Regions from separate parts of the Chryseobacterium sp. JV558 genome, predicted to be linked through region 4. Evidence: riboswitches for the same ligand, from Rfam matches in the RefSeq annotation. Region 4 holds a riboswitch; each other region holds the start of a gene.
The links. A riboswitch is a leader RNA that binds a small molecule or an ion and turns the genes downstream of it on or off. The one in region 4 is predicted to bind cobalamin.
Positions count from the first base shown of each region.

Region 1: linked by a shared signal. The riboswitch ahead of GFU89_RS11630 (TonB-dependent receptor plug domain-containing protein) and the one ahead of GFU89_RS10150 (acyl-CoA thioesterase) in region 4 are both predicted to bind cobalamin.
Region 2: linked by a shared signal. The riboswitch ahead of metE (5-methyltetrahydropteroyltriglutamate--homocysteine S-methyltransferase) and the one ahead of GFU89_RS10150 (acyl-CoA thioesterase) in region 4 are both predicted to bind cobalamin.
Region 3: linked by a shared signal. The riboswitch ahead of prpB (methylisocitrate lyase) and the one ahead of GFU89_RS10150 (acyl-CoA thioesterase) in region 4 are both predicted to bind cobalamin.

Region 1 is NZ_WJHU01000003.1:141,414-147,258, forward strand. Features, by position in the region: gene GFU89_RS11630 (TonB-dependent receptor plug domain-containing protein) at 1-1,817, opposite strand, end outside; cobalamin riboswitch at 1,926-2,111, opposite strand; gene GFU89_RS11635 (transporter) at 2,203-3,150, opposite strand; gene GFU89_RS11640 (cytochrome-c peroxidase) at 3,163-4,212, opposite strand; gene GFU89_RS11645 (MbnP family protein) at 4,205-5,035, opposite strand; gene GFU89_RS11650 (hypothetical protein) at 5,163-5,531, opposite strand; gene GFU89_RS11655 (superoxide dismutase) at 5,536-5,845, opposite strand, start outside.
Region 2 is NZ_WJHU01000001.1:1,208,965-1,214,809, reverse strand. Features, by position in the region: gene GFU89_RS05625 (enoyl-CoA hydratase/isomerase family protein) at 1-685, shown strand, start outside; gene mmsB (3-hydroxyisobutyrate dehydrogenase) at 725-1,609, shown strand; gene GFU89_RS05615 (enoyl-CoA hydratase/isomerase family protein) at 1,612-2,394, shown strand; gene GFU89_RS05610 (Lrp/AsnC family transcriptional regulator) at 2,478-2,939, opposite strand; cobalamin riboswitch at 3,134-3,319, shown strand; gene metE (5-methyltetrahydropteroyltriglutamate--homocysteine S-methyltransferase) at 3,493-5,796, shown strand.
Region 3 is NZ_WJHU01000001.1:1,218,631-1,224,475, reverse strand. Features, by position in the region: gene GFU89_RS05660 (sensor histidine kinase) at 1-859, shown strand, start outside; gene GFU89_RS05655 (LytTR family DNA-binding domain-containing protein) at 863-1,630, shown strand; cobalamin riboswitch at 1,982-2,173, shown strand; gene prpB (methylisocitrate lyase) at 2,626-3,522, shown strand; gene prpC (2-methylcitrate synthase) at 3,525-4,679, shown strand; gene GFU89_RS05640 (bifunctional 2-methylcitrate dehydratase/aconitate hydratase) at 4,754-5,845, shown strand, end outside.
Region 4 is NZ_WJHU01000002.1:957,235-963,079, reverse strand. Features, by position in the region: gene GFU89_RS10165 (endonuclease MutS2) at 1-951, shown strand, start outside; gene GFU89_RS10160 (GEVED domain-containing protein) at 1,042-2,145, opposite strand; gene GFU89_RS10155 (hypothetical protein) at 2,404-3,204, shown strand; cobalamin riboswitch at 3,239-3,419, shown strand; gene GFU89_RS10150 (acyl-CoA thioesterase) at 3,536-3,919, shown strand; gene GFU89_RS10145 (HD domain-containing protein) at 3,976-4,566, opposite strand; gene GFU89_RS10140 (XAC2610-related protein) at 4,575-5,270, opposite strand; gene GFU89_RS10135 (PadR family transcriptional regulator) at 5,828-5,845, shown strand, end outside.

The DNA.
Region 1 (5,845 bases), on a different contig from region 4:
CCTACATACATCGCACTGTAATTGAAACTCCAGTCTTTGTAATCTGCCATCAGGGTAAATGAACCACTGTGCCATGGCGTATAAGGAATCTGATTTTTGTAGAATGTATCTTCCGGATCTGTCATATCTCTTGCACTTTGGTAGGTGTAAGAAAATAATGGCCTCAGTTTTACTTTTCCTAACTGCATTTCTGCCTGAACGTTTACATCAGTACCAATGATTTCTACCAATCCAAGGTTCATCATCAGCCAACGGAACATACTTCCGTTAGGAGCTGCGACAATTTTGTCCTGTACTTTGTTGTAGTAGCCGTCTACTTTAGCATAAAAGGATTTAAAGAAATGGTCATTATAATTCTTCTGGTAAGTAAATCCAACATCATACTGATTGGTAAATTCCGGTTTCAGGTAAGTATTTCCTATATTGGTATAATAAAGGTCATTGAAAGTAGGCAGTCGGAAAATTCTTTTATAGAAAGCTCTGAGGGTAAGCTCAGGAATGATTTCAGGCTGATAGCTCATAAATACTGCAGGTGTCCATTCTCTGCTGTCTCCGGGCCTTTTGTTTTTTCTTACTTCTTCAAAGGTAAATGTTCCTAAAAGGCTTCCCAGAATTTTCAACCTGTTCCACTGGTAAGTTGTAGCTAAAGCGACTAATGTTGTATAGCGTGTAGGATAAGAAAAGTTATCCAGGTTGGCATCCAGATTATTGTACTGAAAATCTCCGCTCAGGCTGACATCCCAATTGGGAGTGATAGAATAGACATTGGATGAGGAAAGATAAACCTCTCTTTGGATGTACACATTATCTGTATACATAATAGACTGAGAACGGACTGTATCCATAAAATGGGTATAATCGTAGGCAAATTTTGCTTTCAGCTGTGTTTCAAATTTTGGGAACAACTTTTTTCTCAGGTTGGCCTGTATAAAATAATTCTCATCGGAAAGTCTCGCTCCTCTTCCACCAAAACGGCCATTCACAATAGGAGCCGGCATTCCACGGTCTGAAATATAACCATAACCTCTGATGTTCCAGCTTCCGTTATTTAAAGTTCCGTTTAAGGAAGTTTCAAAGCGTTTTGCTTTAATATCCGAATCCTGTCTTTTTGCAATGGTATCATAAGCCTGCTGCCCATCAGGATATTTTTTAGCATATCGAAACCTGTAGATTCCATCACTTTGCATAAATTCGGCACTGAAACTGGCAGAAACCCTGTCTGATACTTTCTGCTCTAATCGGAATGATGGATTAAAAAGATCAATGGAGGCACTTTTGGCTCTTATCACAAGGTTGGTTTTCCTTGTTCCTTTAAATACTGGTATTTTAGGCTGTAAGTAGATAGATCCCGAAGAGCCGAAATCTTTTGCAGGCTGGAAAATCTCACTTTTCTGACCATTATACAATGATATTTCTTCAAGATCGTCCAATGAATATCTTCCGAGGTCAACAAGCCCATTCTGTGCATTTCCCAGTTGAATTCCGTCATAGAAAACACCTACATGCTGGCTTCCAAGACTTCGGACGTTAATGGTTTTCAGACCACCCATACCACCGTAGTCTTTGATCTGAACTCCGGAAAAATACCGAAGAGCATCCGCAACGGAATGACTGTTCAGTCTTTCCAGCTCTTCTCCCTGTAATGTTTGTGCCGGAACGATTTCCTTAAAGTTCTTTTTGTAGAGACTGATCACCTTGATGGATTCTTCCTTCAGCGTATCATTTTTCTTTTTTTGGGAATATAAAAGCTGAGATGCGATCACCAGTATTGTGAAAACAGCTTTATGAATTGTAGAAGTAGTCAGTTTTGCCGCCATTAGCTCATTTAGGATAATGATGACGCTAATGGATGTAAGAAAACAACGACAAAGCACAGCTGTCACTGCACAGAATCATTGATGTCCTAAGCTTTATTCCACGAAAGCGTCAAACGATTATGGTCTGGCAGGTCTTCTGACTTACTCCATTTTTGAAATCCTTCCCATTAAAAAACAGTGGATATATTTTTCAAAAACTTTGGTGTGGAGCTTACAGCAGCGGGTCTGTTCCGGATTTTCACCGGATTCCCTTTTAAGAGCTTTTTAGGGCTCACCAAATTTCGGCAAAGATAAAAAATTATTCCTAACCCCCAATTAAAATCATGATTCAGAAACAATTAAAGCCCCCGAAGGAGCTTTAACAGTATTAAAAAGAGAGTTTATTTTAAATTCCGATATTCAGGAAAATACTGAACCTGGATTTTGCTTCAATGTCTCCTCCTGCCAAGCGGGTGTACATAGGAAGCATGAGTTCACTTCCCAAACTCAGTTTTTTATAAGAAGCTTCAAATCCTAATTTCCCATACAACGCACTTCCTGCAGTATTGGGTAAAGCTTCATCGAACTGTTTATTCTGAGCATAGACTTCTCCCTGAACTCCTGTTTTTACAGAAAAGATAGATTTTTCATTTCCTGCAACCTGATAAAAACCTGTTGCAGCATAGTTCCACTGATTTCCGAAACGGTAGTTTTTCTTATTTTCCGTTTTTATGGTATAATCTGTATTGACCAATACGGCTACTTTATTTTTCTGAAATTTATAATTCAAAGCAGCCTGATAATCCCAGCTTCCGGTTCCGAGCTGAAAACTCGGATTGACACCGGAGATTCCTTTTTCGTCAAATTTTCCCAAAGGAATTTTTACGCCCAAACCTCCACTCAGGTGATGGGAATTATCTTTAGAACTCATCAGCTGGTAAATTCCCATCAGGTTCAGATCGCCAATTCCATTGATTTTAATATCTCCCTGCATGGTTTTCTTTTCATGGAAATGGAAGGGCAGACTTGCATATACACTCAGCTTATTAGTTAAGGGAATTTTCCCCCAAATCTGCAGGGTATTGAAATACTGATCCTGTGTAAGGTCTTTTACAAATAGGTTCTCCTTTGCTTTGTAATGCTGTGCAAAGTATTTGATCCCTATAAACTGTGGATTCAATAAAGACTCGAAGCCGGATGATCCGTTTCCTGCAGCACAACCGCAAGCGTCACAATCATCATCAAAATCAAACCTGCTAAAGGTTTCCGGAGAAATATAAACGCTGTCTCTAATGGTCTTCGCCTGATACTGATTAAACAGGATTAAACTTAGTATGAATATAATCTTCTTCATGTTTTCTATAAATTATTCTGCAAATTTTGGATTGGATATAAAACTTTTATCAGACAGGGTTTTCAGGAATGCTATAATTGATTGTTTTTCCTGACTGTTCATGGCAATTCCTATATGACCGTTCTGTTTCAGCTGTGGGTCAAGATTGGTATTATCTTCTACCTGATCTGAATAGAAGTTGAGTACCGCATCTAGGGTGTAAAACCTTCCATCATGCATGTAAGGAGCTGTATATTCTACATTTCTTAGACTCGGAACCCGGAATTTCATCCAATCTACCTGATTTAGGGTCACTCTGTAACGCCCTGCATCCTTGAATTCCGTATTATAATACATTCCTGTATTCCGGAAACTTTCATCAGTAAACAGTTCTCCGCTATGACAAGAGGCACATTTTTGCCCGAATAATGCCATTCCCTGAGATTCGGTTGAAGTCAATTGTTCCTTTCCCTGTTTGAATCTGTCATATTTTGAATCTGCAGAAATCAGTGAAGCCATAAACTGAGATAAAGCTTTCAGAATTCGTTCTCCGGTAATGGTTTCGTCTCCATAAGCTTCTCGGAAAAGTCTTTTATACTTCTGGTCATCTTTTATTTTCGAAATCGCTTCCGGTATGGAGCTGTCCATTTCATTAACGTCTGTAATAGGACTAATGGGCTGTTCATTAAGATTATGAATCACTCCGTCCCACATATACCTTTTCAAAAAAGCCATATTCTGAATGGGTGGTGCATTTCTGATTCCGATTCTGTCATCTACGCCATGGCTTACAGTATGCCCGTGGTGGGTAAAAGCATTTTCCTGAATATGGCAGAACCCGCATGAGATGGTATTATTTCTGGAAAGTCTTCCTTCATAGAATAGTTTCCGCCCCAGTTCTACTCCATTTTTTGTCACCGGATTAATGGATTTATCGAATGTCATTTCGGGAAAATAAGAAGGAAACTGCAGATTATATGCTTCATCTTTTTCCAACGGCTGTATCACCTCATCAGAGCATGAAATACAGCTCAACAGAAATACAAGCAGAACCAGTATCGTTTTAACAAAAAAATTAATCATTGTGAACGTGGTCTACTTTAAACATTTTCTTAAGATTGTTGGTAACATCTACCAGGTGCTGGTTTGAACCCATCAGCATATCATTGGCTGTTGTAAGAGTAAGTGCTTTATCTCCACTCAAGAACTGGTTAAGATCTGCCAGAATATGAATAGATGGACGAATCTGTCCTGTCACTCTTGCCGTTGTTGGAAGGTTCAATGTAATTTCACGGTATAAATCGGGCTGTTCGTTAGCTATAACATTTCCCATATTTCCGGTATGATTCATGAATTCTTTAGAAGGAGAATCTGCACCATATTTCCCTTCCAGTTTCACAAAAACATATCCTGCAGCCCATGACCACGACATCCCTTTCTGCTTAGCTTTCGTCCAGAATTCAGCTTGCCCGTCTTGTCCCAGCAAGTAAGCTTTCTGGCTGATTCCCAACCCGAATCTTATTTTTTTATAATTATTTTTCTGAATACCATCCAGATTCAGATAGACCACTCCAGCTACAGCATCTGCCTGATCCACAATAAATGCTCCTTTATCAGGATTGTTTTCGTTGTATTTAAATTCATTTCCGTTCTCATCAATCAGTGTAATATTACTGATGACATATTTTAATGCCGAAAAATTATGTTTCTGTCCCTGAGAAGAAGTCTGCACTGTCTGATTTAAAATAACATCTCCTACATTATTAAATCCGTTTTGAAATTTGATCTGAAGTTTTCCAGGTGTAGTATCTTGTGAATTATCGTCATCCCTGCTGCTGTCGCAGGATACAAAAGAGAATAAAGTAAAGGCAATAAAGAATAATGATAAAAATTTATAAATTTTCATTGTTGATTTTTTAAGTTGAATTATATTTTTGAAATGTGAAAACATTCTTTTTTACCACAAAAGGCACAAAGTTTTTACACTTAAGTTTATTAAGTGACTTTTATGGTTGAATCATGATATGAATAACTTAAAAAACCGGCGGTTTGAAAATATGGCTGAGAAACAGAAAAGAATAGGCTGTTTCGTAGATAAAGTTGAAATTGAAAAACGGGCGTTTTTCAGTAGTCATGATCTCTGCAGTTTCAGGCAGGATATAGGTATCAAGGATCTTCTGTCCTGAGTTTTTGAGTTTCTGAAAAGGGGAAGTTTCTGAATCATTGGTCTTGGCCAATTCTTTACTCAAGTAACATTTCCCGTTGCAGTGTACCTCCGGCCTTGCTTTATTTATACAAAGGACTTTGGTGATATAATCATAATTTACAGCATACTCTACCAATGGCACCAAAGGTCTTAGCACCATATAAAAAGTAAAAAGTATGCTGTAAAGTAATTTCATCAGATTATTTTTTGCTTACAGCTTCTTCATATCTTCTGCTGATCTCCTTCCAGTTGGTAACATTCCAGATAGCGGTAAGATAATCTGCTCTTTTATTCTGATATTTTAAATAATAAGCATGTTCCCAGACATCAATCCCGAAAACAGGTGTTCCTTTCTCTTCCACTACATCCATCAAAGGATTATCCTGGTTAGGAGTAGAGGAAACAAACAATTTCCCATCTTTTCCTACAGAAAGCCAAGCCCATCCTGAACCGAAACGGTCTGCTCCGGCTTTAGCCATTTTTTCTTTAAAAGCATCCATACTTCCGAAA
Region 2 (5,845 bases), on a different contig from region 4:
GCTGGCAATGCCTGAAATTACAATTGGCCTATACCCTGATGTAGGAGGAACCTGGTTTTTGAATAAAATGCCTTCCGCTTATGGCGTTTATTTAGGATTAACAGGCGCAAGATTGGATGGTGCAGATTGTAAATTCTTAGGACTGGCAGATTATTATATAGAATCCTCTTCAAAAGAAACTATTCTGAATGCCCTTTTGCAGGCAGATTGGAACGGAGCATCTCATAAAACCGTTTCCCATATCCTGGAAAATATTTCAAAAGAGGTCATTATTCCTCAGTCTCAGGCAGCATTACATGAGCCTTTTATCAGACAGTTTGAAGGTGTAGATTCTCTGGAGGATTTCAGAAAAATATTAATCAGCCATGATGGTAAAGATGAATGGATCACTAACGGTATAAAAAGCTTTGAATCCGGATCTCCAAGTTCGGCACATATTATTTTCAGACAGCTGAAACAAGGTAAAGATTTAAGCCTTGAGGAGGTTTTTCAATCTGAACTGAATCTATCCTGCCAATGCTGCATTCACCCTGATTTCGCAGAAGGAGTAAGAGCATTATTAGTAGACAAAGATATGTCTCCGAAATGGCATCCGGCAACATGGAAAGATATTACAGAAGAATGGATCGATTCCTACTTTAAAGAACTGAAAATGGAAAATGAAAAATTGAGAATAGAGATTTAAGTATTACGCTTTGAACGCTCAACTTTAAACTTAAAAATTATGTCAAATATAGCATTCATAGGATTAGGAAATATGGGTGGCCCAATGGCCGTTAACCTGATCAAAAAAGGACATCATGTGATAGGCTTTGATCTTTCAGAAGAAGCTTTGAAAATACTGGTTTCAGAAGGAGGGCAGGCTGCCGAATCTGCTGTAGCTGCCTGTAAGGACGCAGACGTTGTGATTTCAATGCTGCCTTCAGGAAAACACGTTGCTGAACTCTATTCAGAAGAGTTTATAAGCAGCCTGAAACCAAATACATTATTGATTGACAGCAGTACCATTGATGCGGTTACAGCCCGTACAGTGGCTGAACTAGCTGTTTCAAAAGGCTGCAAAATGATAGATGCCCCTGTTTCCGGGGGAACTTCTGGTGCTCAGGCGGGTACGCTCACCTTTATTGTTGGCGGTAAACAGGAAGACTACGAAAAAGCCAGGCCGATACTGAAGTGTATGGGGCAGAATATATTTCATGCCGGAGAATCCGGGGCAGGACAGGTTGCCAAGATCTGTAATAATATGTTGCTGGCCATTCATATGATCGGAACTTCAGAAGCCATCAATCTTGGGGTGAAACATGGTCTTAATCCTCAGATTTTAAGTGAGATTATGCAGAAGAGTTCCGGAAAAAACTGGTCTTTAGACGTGTATAACCCCTATCCGGGAGTGATGGAAAATGCTCCGGCTTCCCGTAATTATTCCGGTGGTTTTGCCGTTGATCTGATGACAAAAGATCTTGGGCTGGCCGCAGAAGCAGGTTTGGAAACCAAAACATCTACACCTCTGGGCAATACCGCATTGAATTTATACAGAATGTGGAGCGAATCAGGAAACGGAAAAACAGACTTTTCAAGTATTATTCAATTTCTAAACAGAGACCTTTAAAAATGATTTTTGAAACATTACTATATCAACAGAATGGACACATTGGAACGTTAACAATCAATCGTCCGCAAGCTTTAAATTCATTGAATGAACAGGTTTTACAGGAACTGAAATCATTTGCTGACCAGATAAAATCAGATAATAATATCAGGGTATTAATTATTACTGGTTCCGGAGAAAAAGCTTTTGTTGCAGGGGCTGACATTAAAGCAATGCAGCAGATGACTCCCGCAGAAGCAGAGGCATTTTCAATTGCTGCACAGACCGCTTTTAACGCTATTGAAGAGCTTCCGTTTGCGGTGATAGCCGCTGTAAATGGTTTTGCGTTGGGGGGAGGTTGTGAACTTGCATTATCCTGTGATATTATTCTGGCCAGCGGAAAAGCAAAATTTGGACTTCCTGAAGTAACACTGGGATTATTGCCTTGTTTTGGCGGAACCCAGCGTTTGCCAAGAGCTATTGGATTATACAAAGCAAGGGAAATGGTTTTCTCTGGAGAATTTTATTCCGCGGAAGCCTGTAAAGATTTTGGTTTTGTCAACCATGTTTTCGCTCCCGAAGAATTACTGAACGAAGCTCAAAAACTGGCAGAAACAATTGCTGCAAGAGGTCCTGTAGCTGTGGCAAAAGCGAAACAGTCTTTAAATACAGGATTTGAACTGCATATCACAGACGGATTGAAACAGGAAGCCGCTTTATTCGGAGAATTGTTCACAACAGAAGATCACAATGAAGGCATCGGAGCATTCATAGAAAAAAGAAATCCGGACTTTAAAGGAAACTAATGGATTGGAAGATAGAGAATTGAAAATAGCATGGTTTAACTTAAGCATCATCTTCCATTTTCAATTCTCTGTTTTTCCATTACTTAAATGGTCAGGCCATGATTGTTTTTTACCTCAGCCATAACAAATGTACTGTGGGTACTCCCGATAGAATCTACAGATCCCAGTTTGTTAAATACAAAATCCTGATAATGTTTCATATCCCGTACCTGAACTTTCAGAAGAAAATCAAAATCTCCGGAAATATTATAGCATTCCGCAACTTCTTCAATTTCTAAAATTTCTTTTACAAAATCATACCCTACAGATCTGTCATGAATTTTCAGCTTGATCTGGCAGAAAACTGTAAACCCCCGGTTGAGCTTTTCAGCATCAAGAACAGCCGCATACCTTTTCACAAATCCTTCCTGTTCCAATCTTTTTACCCTTTCAAAAACCGGCGAAGTGGAGAGGTTCACTTCCTTTGCAAGCTCTTTAACGGTCAGTTTTGCATTTTTCTGGAGCAGCCTCAGCAGCTGTACATCCTTATCATCGAGTTGTTCCACAGAATATTATTCTTTTAGATTATAATAATAGTCAAATGTAAAGAATTATATGCTTTTATTTATGTTTTTAAAAGTTTATTTTGCTTAATTAATTGAGTTTGATTGTGTTTTTATTCTGTATTAGTAATTTTACACAAAATTAAAAACTTTTACTGATAACCATGTTATGGGTAAAAGTACAGTTCTTTAAAGATACTTCATCAAACAGGAAAGGCTTTACATAACGTAAATTAATAGGGAATCGTGTGAGAATCACGAGCTGTCGCGCAACTGTAAGTAACATACAAAGGTTTCTGTCCTTGCATATCCACTGCCAAAAGCGGGAAGGATGACGGAAACTGTTACAAGTCAGGAGACCTGCCTTTACTGAATTGACAATGCTTTCGCGGTCTGAAGCTTTTGGGTCATACAGATGATATATCGAATGAATACATTTTCTCTGTAAGGGAAATTGTGTTGTTGGTTATATCATGAGCCCTGAAATTTTATCCGTTAAAACATTCCGAAGCATTTTAAAAGGGCTTGACATTAAGTTTAATTAAAAAGTTTAAAAATGCAAACTCACATTCTGGGCTATCCGCGTATTGGTAGCAAAAGAGAACTCAAAAAAGCCTGCGAGCAATATTGGTCAGGTAAAATCCTTTTGGAAGAACTTCTGAATACAGGGAGAACGATCTGTACCCAAAACTGGAACATTCAGAAAGAAGCAGGAATAGACCTTATTCCATGTAATGACTTTTCATACTATGATCAGGTATTGGATATGAGCCTTGTGGTAGGAGCAATTCCTACACGTTATCATGAAGTAGTGCTTAAAAAGAACAACTCTGAGCTGGATCTTTACTTTGCTATGGCAAGAGGATACCAGAAAGAAGGATTGGATATCACTGCAATGGAAATGACGAAATGGTTTGATACCAATTATCACTATATCGTTCCCGAGTTTTATAAAAATCAGCATTTTAAACTGAATTCAGATAAAATTTTTAATGAATTTTCGGGAGCAAAACAGGCAGGAATCAATGCAAAACCGGTAATCATCGGGCTGGTTTCTTATCTGCTGTTAGGAAAAGAAAAAGAAGAAGGATTTGATAAACTGGATCTGGCTGGAAACCTTCTTTCCGTATATACTGAGATTTTAACCAAACTTCAGGAACAGGGTGCAGAGTGGATTCAGTTTGATGAACCTTTCTTAGCGTTGGATTTAACGGAGAAAGCAAAAGAAACATATCATTTTGTTTACGCCGAAATAAGAAAACGCTTCCCGAAACTGAAATTGATTGTGGCTACTTATTTTGAAGGATTAAATGATAACGGATCACTTGCGGCATCACTTCCCGTGAATGTATTGCATATAGATCTGGTAAGAAATCCTGAGCAATTGGATGATATTTTGAGTGCTGTTCCAGAAAGCTTAAGCCTTTCATTAGGAGTAGTTGACGGAAGAAATATCTGGAAAAATGATTTTGAAAAATCTTTGTCTTTCATCAGAAAAGCAGTTGAGAAATTGGGATCTGAAAGAGTTTTAATTGCTCCTTCCTCTTCATTACTTCATTCACCGTGTGATCTGGATTTTGAAACTTCCCTTAATCCGGAAATTAAAAACTGGCTGGCTTTTGCCAAGCAGAAAGTAGCAGAAGTGGTAACACTTAAAGAACTGGCATCCGGAACGGAAAATGAACAGATTCTTGCTTTATTTGAAGAAAATAAAAAAGGAATTGCAAACAGAAGAACATCTTCACTTATCCATAATGATGAGGTGAAGCAAAGAGCGAATGCTGTTACTGAAAAAGATGCACAAAGGATCAATACCTTCAAAATCCGTAAAGAAGAACAGCAGAAAGTACTGCAACTTCCTTTATTTCCAACAACAACCATCGGGTCATTCCCACAGACTACGGAGGTAAGAAGCTGGAGAGCAAAATTCAAAAAAGGAGAGCTTACGGCAGAGCAGTATGATACCTTATTGAAAGAAGAAACCCAGAGAACCATCAACTGGCAGGAAGAAATAGGAATAGATGTTTTGGTTCACGGGGAATTTGAGCGTAACGATATGGTGGAATATTTCGGGGAACAGCTGGAAGGTTTTGTATTTACGAAAAATGGCTGGGTACAAAGCTACGGAAGCCGTTGTGTAAAACCTCCTGTGATCTTTGGTGATGTTTCCCGCCCCACGCCGATGACGGTATATTGGTCTCAATACGCTCAATCCCAGACTGAAAAATGGGTAAAAGGAATGCTTACAGGTCCCGTTACAATTTTACAGTGGTCTTTTGTACGTGATGATCAGCCTCGTTCAGAAACATGTAAACAGATTGCTCTGGCCATCCGTGATGAGGTTGTGGATCTTGAAAAAGCTGGAATCAGAATCATTCAGATTGATGAGCCCGCGATAAGAGAAGGACTTCCATTACGAAAAACCGACTGGCAGAATTACCTGAAATGGGCTGTAGAAGCTTTCAGAATCTCTGCAAGCGGAATAGAAGATGCCACTCAGATTCATACCCACATGTGTTATTCGGAATTCAATGATATTATTGAAAACATTGCTGATATGGATGCTGATGTGATTACCATAGAATGTTCCCGTTCTCAGATGGAACTGCTGAATGCTTTTGCAGACTTCAGATATCCAAACGAAATTGGTCCCGGCGTATACGATATCCATTCCCCAAGAGTTCCGTCTAAAGAAGAAATGATTGAACTGTTGAGAAAAGCCCAGAACGTTATTCCTGCCAATCAACTTTGGGTAAATCCTGACTGCGGACTGAAAACAAGACATTGGGAAGAAACCGAAAAAGCTTTGATAGCAATGGTGGCAGCTGCTAAAGAAGCTTCCGTAGAATATGCACTTTAAAAAACTTTAAATAATTAGATTCAATTATTCAGATCGTGTTATGATTTTC
Region 3 (5,845 bases), on a different contig from region 4:
TATCCTGTTTTTTGTGATTGATTTTTTCATTAAAAACTGGCAGAAGTCAGTAACATTCAGCATCGCGGAAATTCTTAAAATATTCAGTTCTTCACTGTTGACATACCTTGTGGTGATGAAGATAATAGGCTTTTTGATTGCTTTTGCTTTTGGAAAGATTGAGAAAAATTTTAATCAGGAAGTTGTTATTCTCTCCACTTTTTCGGATTTAATCGGAGGCTTTATTTATGGAAGTTTTTATCTGGCATACCGTTACTACAAGAAGAATACAGACTATCAGAAACAGCTTGCCCTTTATGATCATGCGTTGTCTGAAAGTAAAATTAATCAGTTGAAAGCCCAGCTTAATCCTCATTTTTTGTTCAATAATCTCAATATTCTGGACCAACTCATAGAAGAGGATAAGCGAAAAGCTTCCGACTTTCTCAATGAATTTGCAGAGATATACCGCTATGTTTTAGATGTTTCCGATAAAAAATTAGTAGCTCTGGAAGAAGAATTTTCTTTTGCAGAGAAATATTTTAATCTGATACAATATAAATACGGAAATGCCTATTCATTAAAAATAAATCATATAAAATCATCAGGAAATATCATCCCTTTGTCATTACAGTTGCTGCTGGAAAATGCCGTTCAGCATAATCTTGGAACTCCTGACCATCCTGTTTCGGTCACCATAAATCTGGATCAGACAATAACCGTTTCCAATAATGTGATACCTAAGCGTAACAGTAAAAAAACTTCCGGAAGAGCGTTGAACAATCTTAAAGAACAATATGCGTTATTAAGCGACCAACAGGTAGAAATATCAAAATCAGAAATCGGATTTGCTGTAAAACTTCCTATAATTCCAGTATAAAATATGATAAAAGTTATAATTATCGAGGACGAAATCCCTGCCAGAAACAAGTTAAAACGTTTTATCAGCGAATTAAAAGAACCGGTTGAGATTGCTGCAGAGATTGATACCATAGAAGAAGCTGTTGCCTTTTTAAGAAAATCAACAGTAGACCTGATCTTTTCTGATATAGAATTATTGGATGGAAATGCCTTTGAAATCTACGATCAGGTGAGTGTTTCAAGTCCGATAATCTTCACAACAGCTTACGATCAGTTCTGGATGAATGCTTTTGAAAGTAACGGCATAGAATATCTTTTAAAACCTTTTTCACAAGAGCGTTTCCAAAAAGCCTGGGACAAATTTCTTTTATTGAGAAACTCTGCTTCAGAACAGAATGAGGTTTTGATAAAGCTTCAGCAAATGCTTAATAACGGTCATACAGAGAAAAAATATAAAAAAAGATTTACAGTCTCCTCACACCATGGAATTTACTTTGTCAATACTGAAGATATCACTTTTTTTGAAGCAGAAGAGGGAATTGTCTTTGCTTTCGATACCACAGGAAAGAAACATTTGCTGAATGAATCTACACTAAAAGAAATTGAAAATCAGCTCAATCCTTCAGATTTTTTCAGAATTAACCGCAGTGAAATTGTTCAGAAAATACATGTTGAAAGAATAGAACGTTACAATAAAAATACGCTGTCTATCCAAATAAAAGGACAGAAAATCCATCTGATGGCAAGCCAAAGCAACACAGCTTCTTTCAGAAAATGGATTGAAGAATAGGGATTAAAATTTTTCACTAAAAATGATATAAAAAAGATCATTTAATATCAAAAGATAAGCATTCACAATTCTTAAAAAAACAGTTAAAAAAAGCACTTCAGTTTCAGGTTGAAAAACAATAACAAGTAGGCCGTTTCTTTGAACTTGTTTAATTTTTTCACGGCATATCTTAAGAATTTAGTAACAAAAAACAAACAGAATCATCTAAATTACAATGTCTGTTGAATAAAAAATGAATTTTTAATAATAACAAAATCAACAGGTTATGGTTAAATAATTATTGTTTGCATAAAATATCTTTCATGTTTTTATAAAATACCTATATTTACCACCAAGGAGTTCTTAACATCTTCTTTATCAACCGAAACTGGTTACACTTAGCTGTGTCTTAAAAGGGAATCGTGTGCAAATCACGAACTGTCGCGCAACTGTAAGTAACATCAAGGTTTTTATCAAAAAAGGTCCACTGTATGCCTCGTTATATGGGAAGGACGATAAAAACTGTTACAAGTCAGGAGACCTGCCTATTTCGAATTGACGATGCTTTCGCGGTATGAAGCTTATAGTCAGGTATGATACGATATGGATAACAGTGGGATCAATATATTTTGTCAGCTCGTGTTATTTTGTGATGCAGATAAGTAGCGGGGCAGTATGCTCTTTCATTATCGTGTATTCATCGTATTTTCCTTTTCCATATTTTTCTTTTCCACAGGCATTGTGAAGTGTATCAGGAACTTTTTATGAGGATTTAATCAATATAAAAAGTTAAAAAATGTACCCATTCGATTTCGGTTATTCATGCAGGAGCAGCAGACTTGGAAATAAACAGGTTTGCAGGGAGGTAATGGTGCATAATTCCAAGTTACAAAAGACGAATAGAACAGTCCTGTTTCCTTTTGATTTCCTTTTTACCACATCATGGAATGGTGGCTATTATTGCGCCTATTCATGGTCTTCTGTAAACAAAATTCAACTAAACAATAAATATTATAATGACTACAAGTGAAAGTTTGAAGTCTCCTGGTATGAAATTTCGGGAGGCCATGCGAAAAGAAAGTCCCCTTCAGATTGTTGGTACTATTAATGCCAATCATGCATTGCTAGCACAGCAGGCTGGGTTCAATGCAATTTATCTTTCAGGAGGCGGTGTTGCTGCAGGCTCTCTGGGTATTCCGGATTTAGGAATTACTACGCTGGAAGATGTATTGATTGATGTTCAGCGTATCACGAATGTTTGCGATGTACCATTGATGGTAGATGTTGATACCGGATTTGGACCTTCAGCATTTAATGTGGCAAGAACCGTAAAGTCACTGATTAAAGCCGGAGCTGCTGCTTTGCATATTGAAGATCAGGTAGGTGCAAAACGTTGTGGACACCGCCCGGGAAAGGAAGTGGTAACCAAAGAAGAAATGGTTGACAGGCTGAAAGCTGCTGCAGATGCCCGTACCGATGAGAATTTTGTAATAGGTGCCCGTACCGATGCATTTGCTAATGAAGGATTGGAAAAAACATTGGAAAGAGCGGTTGCTTACAAAGAAGCCGGAGCAGATTTCATCTTTGCAGAAGCCGTTCCTGATTTAAGCTTTTACCAAAAGTTTGTTGAAGCTACAGGAGTTCCCGTACTGGCTAATATTACAGAATTTGGGATGATCAGAATGTACACAGTGGAAGAATTAAAAAATGCAGGCGTAGGACTGGTTCTTTATCCGCTTTCGGCTTTCCGTGCCGCCAATAAAGCGGCTCAAAATGTATACGAACACCTTCGTAAAGACGGAACACAGGCCAATGTATTAGATACCATGCAAACCAGAGAAGAACTCTATCAAAGCATTGGATACTACGACTATGAACAAAAATTAGACAACCTTTTTAAACAAAATAATTGATAATGTCAACGAATAGTGAACCCACATTTAAACCTAAAAAAAGCGTTGCGCTTTCAGGGGTAGCAGCAGGTAATACTGCGCTTTGCAGTGTCGGAAAAAGTGGAAACGATCTCCATTACAGAGGATATGATATTCTGGATCTGGCAGAAAAAACGCAATTTGAAGAAGTAGCCTACCTTTTGATCTATGGCCAGCTACCTACCGGAGCACAGTTGAAAAACTATAAAGCCAAATTAAAATCTCTGAGAGGACTGCCTCATTCTGTGAGAAATATCCTTAAGAGTATTCCTGCAGCAGCTCACCCAATGGATGTTATGCGTTCTATGGTTTCCGCTGTCGGAAGTATTCAGCCGGAAAAAGACGATCATAATATGGCGGGAGCAAGAGATATTGCAGACAAATTACTGGCATCTTTCAGCTCGGGCCTGTTATATTGGTACCACTATACCCATAATGGAAAAGAAATTGACGTAGAAACCGATGATGATACAATAGGAGGGCATTTTCTTCACCTGTTACACGGAAAGAAACCTTCAGATTCCTGGGTGAAAGCAATGGAAATCTCGTTGAACCTGTACGCAGAACATGAATTTAATGCGTCAACATTCACCAGCCGTGTGATTGCCGGTACAGGATCTGATATTTATTCTGCCATTACCGGAGCCATTGGTGCTTTGAGAGGACCTAAACATGGTGGAGCTAATGAAGTAGCTTTTGAAATCCAAAGCCGTTATCATTCTCCGGATGAAGCAGAAAGTGACATTCGCCAGCGTATTGCGAACAAAGAAGTGATTATCGGATTTGGACACCCGGTGTATACCATTTCAGACCCAAGAAATGTCGTGATCAAAAAGGTAGCTAAAGAACTTTCCGAGGAAGCAGGAGATATGCTGCTGTATACTATTGCTGAAAAGCTTGAAACTGTAATGTGGGAAGAAAAGAAAATGTTCCCGAATCTGGATTGGTTCTCCGCTGTTTCTTATCACTTGATGGGAGTTCCTACCCTGATGTTTACTCCGTTATTTGTCATTTCAAGAGTTACAGGCTGGAGTGCCCACATTATAGAACAGAGACAGGATGGGAAGATTATCCGCCCAAGTGCCAACTATACAGGACCCGAAAACAAAGAATTTGTGTCCATCAACGACAGGAAATAATGGAAATATCAATAGTTCATTTTCAATTTTCCGCTCTTAACTTTTAATTAATTAAAATTTTTCAACAATAAAAAATGAGTTCACACATCTCAAACGAAAGACCACAACCCGATCAGGTATTAACAGACATTGCAGACTATGTCTTAAACTACGAAATTAAAAATGACTTAGCATGGAAGACCGCTCATTATTGTCTTCTGGATACGATCGGCTGTGGTCTGGAAGCATTGACTTACCCCGCATGTACAAAACTTTTAGGACCTGTGGTAAAAGGGACAGTAGTTCCTAACGGAGCAAAAGTTCCGGGTACCCAATTCCAGCTGGATCCTATTCAGGCAGCGTTCAATATCGGAGCGATCATCCGCTGGCTGGATTTCAATGATACATGGCTGGCAGCAGAATGGGGACATCCATCTGATAACCTTGGAGGGATTTTAGCGACTGCAGACTGGTTATCCAGAACCAATATCGCAGAAGGAAAAGCTCCTTTAAAAATGAAGCAGGTATTGGAAGCCATGATTATGGCTCACGAAATTCAGGGCGTAATGGCATTGGAAAACTCTTTCAACAAAGTAGGACTGGACCATGTTTTATTGGTAAAGCTGGCTTCTACAGCAGTGGTAGGAAAGCTGATCGGGTTAAACCGTGATGAAATCATCAATGCCGTATCACTGGCTTTTGTGGACGGACAGTCTTTAAGAACATACCGCCACGCTCCCAATACAGGTTCCCGTAAATCATGGGCTGCAGGAGATGCTACATCAAGAGCGGTACGTCTTGCCCTGATTGCAAAAACGGGAGAAATGGGCTATCCATCTGTATTGACGGCAAAAACATGGGGATTCTATGATGTTTCTTTCAAAGGGAATGAATTCAAATTCCAGAGAGAATACAGTTCTTACGTAATGGAAAACGTACTCTTTAAAATTTCCTTCCCTGCAGAATTTCACTCGCAGACTGCAGTAGAAGCTGCAATGACATTACATGCAACTTTAAGAGGCCTTGGGAAAACAACAGATGATATCAAAAAAATTACCATTCGTACTCACGAAGCAGCTATTAGAATTATCGATAAAAAAGGACCGTTAAATAATCCTGCTGACCGCGACCACTGCATCCAATATATGGTGGCTGTACCATTGATTCACGGAAGATTGACAGCTGCT
Region 4 (5,845 bases):
AGATTGAAGAAAATGTCCGGAATCATCCGCGAGGCTGATGCCAATACCCTTCTACTAATTGATGAATTTGGTACCGGTTCTGATCCGGAATTAGGAGGTGCTCTGGCGGAAAGTTTCATGGAGTTTTTCTATGATAAAAAGAGTTTTGCCATTATCACGACTCACTACACCAATATTAAACTGGTGATAGAACAGCTTCCCAATGCTCAGAACGCAGCAATGCTCTTCAATGAAGAGACACTGGAGCCAATGTATAAACTGGAAGTGGGCCAGGCAGGAAGTTCATTTACCTTTGAAGTTGCAGAAAAGAATAAAATCCCAAGATTTATTATCCATTCTGCCAAGAAAAAAGTAGAACATGATATCGTTAACCTTGATAAGACTATTGTAAAACTGCAGCAGGAGAAATTTGAAGTTGAAAAACTGAAATCCGATCTTGCAGAAAGAAAAGAGTCTGTAGAGGATAAGCGTGACAATCTTCAGAAACTGAATGACCAGCTTCAGCAGAAACTGTTCAATTTCCAGAAATTATATGAAGAGGAACACCGTAAGCTTCAGTTCGGGAATAAGATTGAGACGTTCATCGACAGTTATACAAAGGGCAAATCCAGAAAAGATGTTGTAAAAGACTTTGTAAAACTTCTGGAGCAGGAGAAATTCAGGAAATTAGGCCATGATAAGGATGAAACAAAACGCCTGCAGGTTGTTAAGAGAAAAATTACTCAACAGCTGAAAAAGGAGGAAGTCATTGAAAAAATTGCAGAAACCAATGAAAAACTGGAAGAACAGCGTAAAAGTGACCGTGCTGTTTGGATGAAAATTGGACAGCGTGTTCGTATTACCGGAAGTACCAGTGTAGGAACTATCGAAAAGATTTCCAGAAACAAGGTGATTGTCAACTATGGAACCTTCAAGACAACGATTAATGCGGATGAACTTGAGAGAATTTAATTAATCTAAAATGAGTTTATTTTTAAACTTATTTTACGCAAATACTAAGAGAGAGTGCCTTCTGACACTCTCTCTTTTTTATTCAATATTTTATTTCTTAATGAATTTTAACCGAATTGTATGATTTTTATCTTTCAGCTGAATAAAATAAATTCCTTCTGACAAATGGCTAAGGTTTACTTTATGATCAGAAACTTTTCCTTCACCTGCTTTTTGCCCCAATACATTATAAATCTCATAATCTGTTGCTTCTGAAATTCCGGAGATATTTAAAATATCAGATGCTGGATTAGGATAAATTTCCGGTTTTGCCGATTTACCAGCTTCGTTTACTCCCAGTAAAGGGTTCAGGAAGTTTATCCCATAATCCTCAACTTCTCCATAGGTAAATGAACCACAAGCATCTGCCGGCACCTCTTGTCTGCACATTACCCTCATTACAAGTCCGCAACCATTAATTACAGCGCTAGGCAATGTAGGATAACTGGGGATAGAAAATGTGGTTACAACCGGAGCTGTTGACGACACATTGTTCGCAACCAGTACTCTTTCATTAGAATCAAAAATACCATTACCATTGAAATCTATCCATGCTGTTATAGTGATAGGACTTGAAGTACCTGTCCATGTACTACTTACTGAAAGCGTATTTCCAACACTTCCTGCTAAAAATTTAATTCTCCGGTCTATATCAGTTCTGTAATCGATATAGTTAGAAGCTCCGGAGTTGCTCACCATTGGAGCTGTCATTCCTGATGAATTTACTGTTACATTTGAAATATATACCATTGTTGCATCTGTAGAGGCAGTAGTGCAATAATTGAGTGACGTCGCAAAAAATATTGGATTCGACCACATTCCCTGAGTAGTACATATTTTTGCTACCTGCACTTCATAAACTGTACAAGGCTGCAGATTCGTAATAGTAAATGAATTTTGCCCTGGTGTAGGAGTAACTACCATCCAGGAAGTAGTTCCGGGTAATCTATATCTGATGGTATTATTCGGGGTATCTGGATCAGCAGTCCATGTAACAGTTCCGGAGGTAAGGGTTATAGTGGACATCTGAACACCGGTGGGAACGTTCGTATCACAGTAAAATAAAGATTCCGATCCTGCTTCTATTTTGTTTTCTGCCTGAAAGCTGGAAATCCCCAAAATAAAAGAGAATACACAAAGTAGTCTTTTTGTCATGTTTATTAGTTTTTAAATTCTCTTGAAAAATAGGCATTTTATTGAATATACTGTACATGTCCATCATATATTATTGTATTTTTTCAATAGATTTTAATTATATACGTAAAAAACACAGCTATCCTGTAGGATATTACTGGTAAAATACCTGCTTTTTTATCATTATTTGAACAAATACAAGATTTAAGAGAACTGTAAGAGTATAATTACCTTCCGAAAAGCATTTAATTTATATATTTGGGGGATCAAAAAATTTTCATGATGACTTTCATAAACAAAGCATTCTATCTATCCGCTTTCAGTATTTTTTCTTTAGCCTTTGTAAAAGGGCAGAATAAAGTTCCTTTCGGAGTGGTAAAAGCTGAAGAGGGATATGCCAATGTACGGGTTCATAAAGACAATTACAGAAAAATTGTAGACAAGATCCGTATGCGTAAAGGTGATGTATTTGTTTATGTAAAACCTGCTCCCGGAGAAACAGAATGGATCTGGATCAAATATCCTGAAAAACAAGATGACGACAAGCCGTTTGTACGCTATGAAACGCTTGATAAAGAAGGAATGGTTAACAAAGAGCGTATTGCTTATATTGATCAGCTTCCTGCTTATACGCCTTCCAAATCTAAAAACGGAAAATCACTTATTTTCACAGATAATTCTGATCCGAAAGTCCCTACTGCCCAAAGAAGCAAAGTTGTGATTGATATTTATCCATCCAATGCAGGCTACCGTAAAAAAGAAAAAGATGCAGAAGGAAAACTTCTGACCATTGATAAAGTAAAGCCTTGGGGAATTGGAAATGACCTTCCTGAAGGAATGACCGAAATCAAATCGATCAGGATACAACAGCCCGGAAGAGGTTCTGTCTTTGTAAGAGAAGCCATCAAAAATATGTTCCAGCCTACCATGGATTTTGAGAACATTGGCGTAACCTCCCTAGACACCGACAATATTTTCCTATACATGATAAACGGTTCTGGAGAAAACAGATACACCACGCTGTGGACGATCAAGAAAGGAAGAGTAATCAGCCAGATTATTTACCATAATCCGGAATAAATTCATTATTTTTGCCCCCGAAAAGTTTTAACGCTTATTCATCACAGAAATTGGTTCTGCATCACTGCAGATTAAAAGGGAACCGTGTGAAAATCACGGACTGTCGCGCAACTGTAAGTAACTGAAATCTTTATCAAAGATCCACTGTGCGAGGTATGGGAAGGAGATAAAAGATGTTACAAGTCAGGAGACCTGCCTATTTCTTTAAACAAATAACTTTCGCGATTTGAAGTTGTATTGATCTGATGGATTGTTTCAGGAATTCTATAAGTTCCTGTCATTGTTCTGTTATTTTAATATCATTTTCATTTCGCTTTAATAATAATGATATATGACTACAGAAGAAAGAATTGAAGCATCCGAAACCAGAATCTTTAAAGCGGTTTTCCCTAACACAACCAATCATTACGATACCCTTTTTGGTGGTACGGCCATGCAGCTGATGGACGAAGTAGCTTTTATTACAGCCACCCGATTTGCCAGAAAAAGAGTGGTAACAGTGAGCAGTGACAAGATCGATTTCAAAAAACCTATTCCTGCTGGAACTATTGTGGAACTGATTGGGAAAGTTTCCTACGTAGGAAAAACCAGTATGAAAGTAAATGTTGAGATCTATACCGAGCAGATGTATTCTTATGAAAGAGAAAAAGCCATCGTAGGTGACTTTACGTTTGTAGCGATTGACGAATTCAAGAAACCAATCCAGATACTATAAATAAAAAATCTTCGGGCGGCCTTTGGCCGCCCGAAGATTTTTCTATGTTTTTTAATTTATTTCACAACTTTTTCCGTTTCCAGACTTCTGTTCAGCAGCAGTTCAAAAGCTTCACCCATTTCATCAGAAGCTCTGTTGATTGCATTTTCAAGCATATTTCGGATTTGTTTTTCTGTTACTCCCGCTTCCGTCCAGCTTTTTCCTGAAGTATGAGAATTTAAAATAAACGGCATAATTCTATCAATCCCGCAGGCAAAAATAGCATCAGGGGTTTTCTCATCTTCGAACTCAAGCCATAGATTAAAGAACTCCGTGCGCAAAGGTTCATCAAGAATTCCGAAAATCTTTTGAGCAGATGCATTTTCTCTGTCAAACTTACCTACCATTGCCTTTTCATCAAAAATAAAAGTATCACCAGCTTCTATCTCTACCAAATCATGGATGGAAAGCATTCTTATCACTCTTAAAAGATCAATATCTGCACGGTTTTTAGCATACGGATAAAGGATCTGTGCCAGAATGATAATCTGCCAGGAATGTTCCGCGGTATTCTCTCTTCGGGAATCATCAGCATTGTAATTTCTTCGCTGTACATTTTTCAAGGCATCCACTGCCAGAATAAAGTCAATCTCTTTTTGAATTTTCATCTAACTTTTTATTTTCTATTATATTGATCTGCCGGGTATACCTTTGTTTTGGTAATCCATTTATTATTGATCTTTTCTTTGGTTATTACTTTCACCTGACCTTCAGTGTTCATATCCTCTTCCTTTTCAAAGACTTTATCCAGTCCTTTATTCGGAATAACGGCATATTCAGTGGTAAAAATATCGCAGCACCCGGATTTACCATAGGAGATCAGGCGTTTACGCTTCACATCAACATCAAAAATATCAAGGGCATTAGACGCAAGATCCGTAAGTTCTTTACTCTTTACAAACCCCATTCTGGTACTGTTGAATACATATACATCATAGGAAGCAGCACTGTAGTTTCCCATATTTCCGTTCCTTACCGCAACATCTTCGGTTCCGTCAAAATTAAAATCATTAATGATAACAGAATTCTGCTTATTTGTCAGCTGAATCATTTTTCCCTGCTTAGGTTTTTCAGCCTGATCTACTTCCAATACCAGGTCGTCCGATACAAAAGTCTGCACCTTTGTGTTTTTATGATCAAACAATTCTACACTTCCTTTGCCGCTGCATCGCCCATCATAGCAATTCTCTACCTGGATGATTGCATCGTAATTCTTTGACGCATTTTTAACCTCAAACTGATATTGTCCAAAACAGGCAGGACCAAGTAAAACAAAAGCCGATAAATGCTTGTATGTATTTAATAAATTCATGGTAATAGTAAATAGATTTAGGTGTTTTTGTACCTAACAAAAATACGAATCATAATACCGATCTCAAAATTACAGCCTTATTATATGTAAAAATCTGAAACAATTTAACAGCCTTTACATAAAAGAGTGTTCATTAATAAGAAGCTGTTTCCCGCTATACGCTCATACTCCTCGCACAGCACCTGAAGCCTATCTGCTGTGGGGTAACCGCTGCTATCGGGGCTAGATGATGGCAGTGAGCAATGAAATAATTAATAAATAATGAGTAATTAGTAATGGACCATCTCAATTATTTCTGATTATTTTTCTCAATCCTATCAAAAATCCAACAACTTTTCACCTATTTTTCACCCAAATTCATTTTCCTTAAAATTTAGTGTTAAATTTATTATATTGATTATCAGTATTTTAAATTATTTATTTTAAAAACTTCACTACTTTGTATTGCATAATACCATTTATTTTACATATCTTTGTAATGTAAAATCGAAATAGGTACAACTAGCTAGGTTCCGAACTTCGAAAATTATATAACTAATTAACAAAACTTATCAAAGATGAATACCGAAAATACC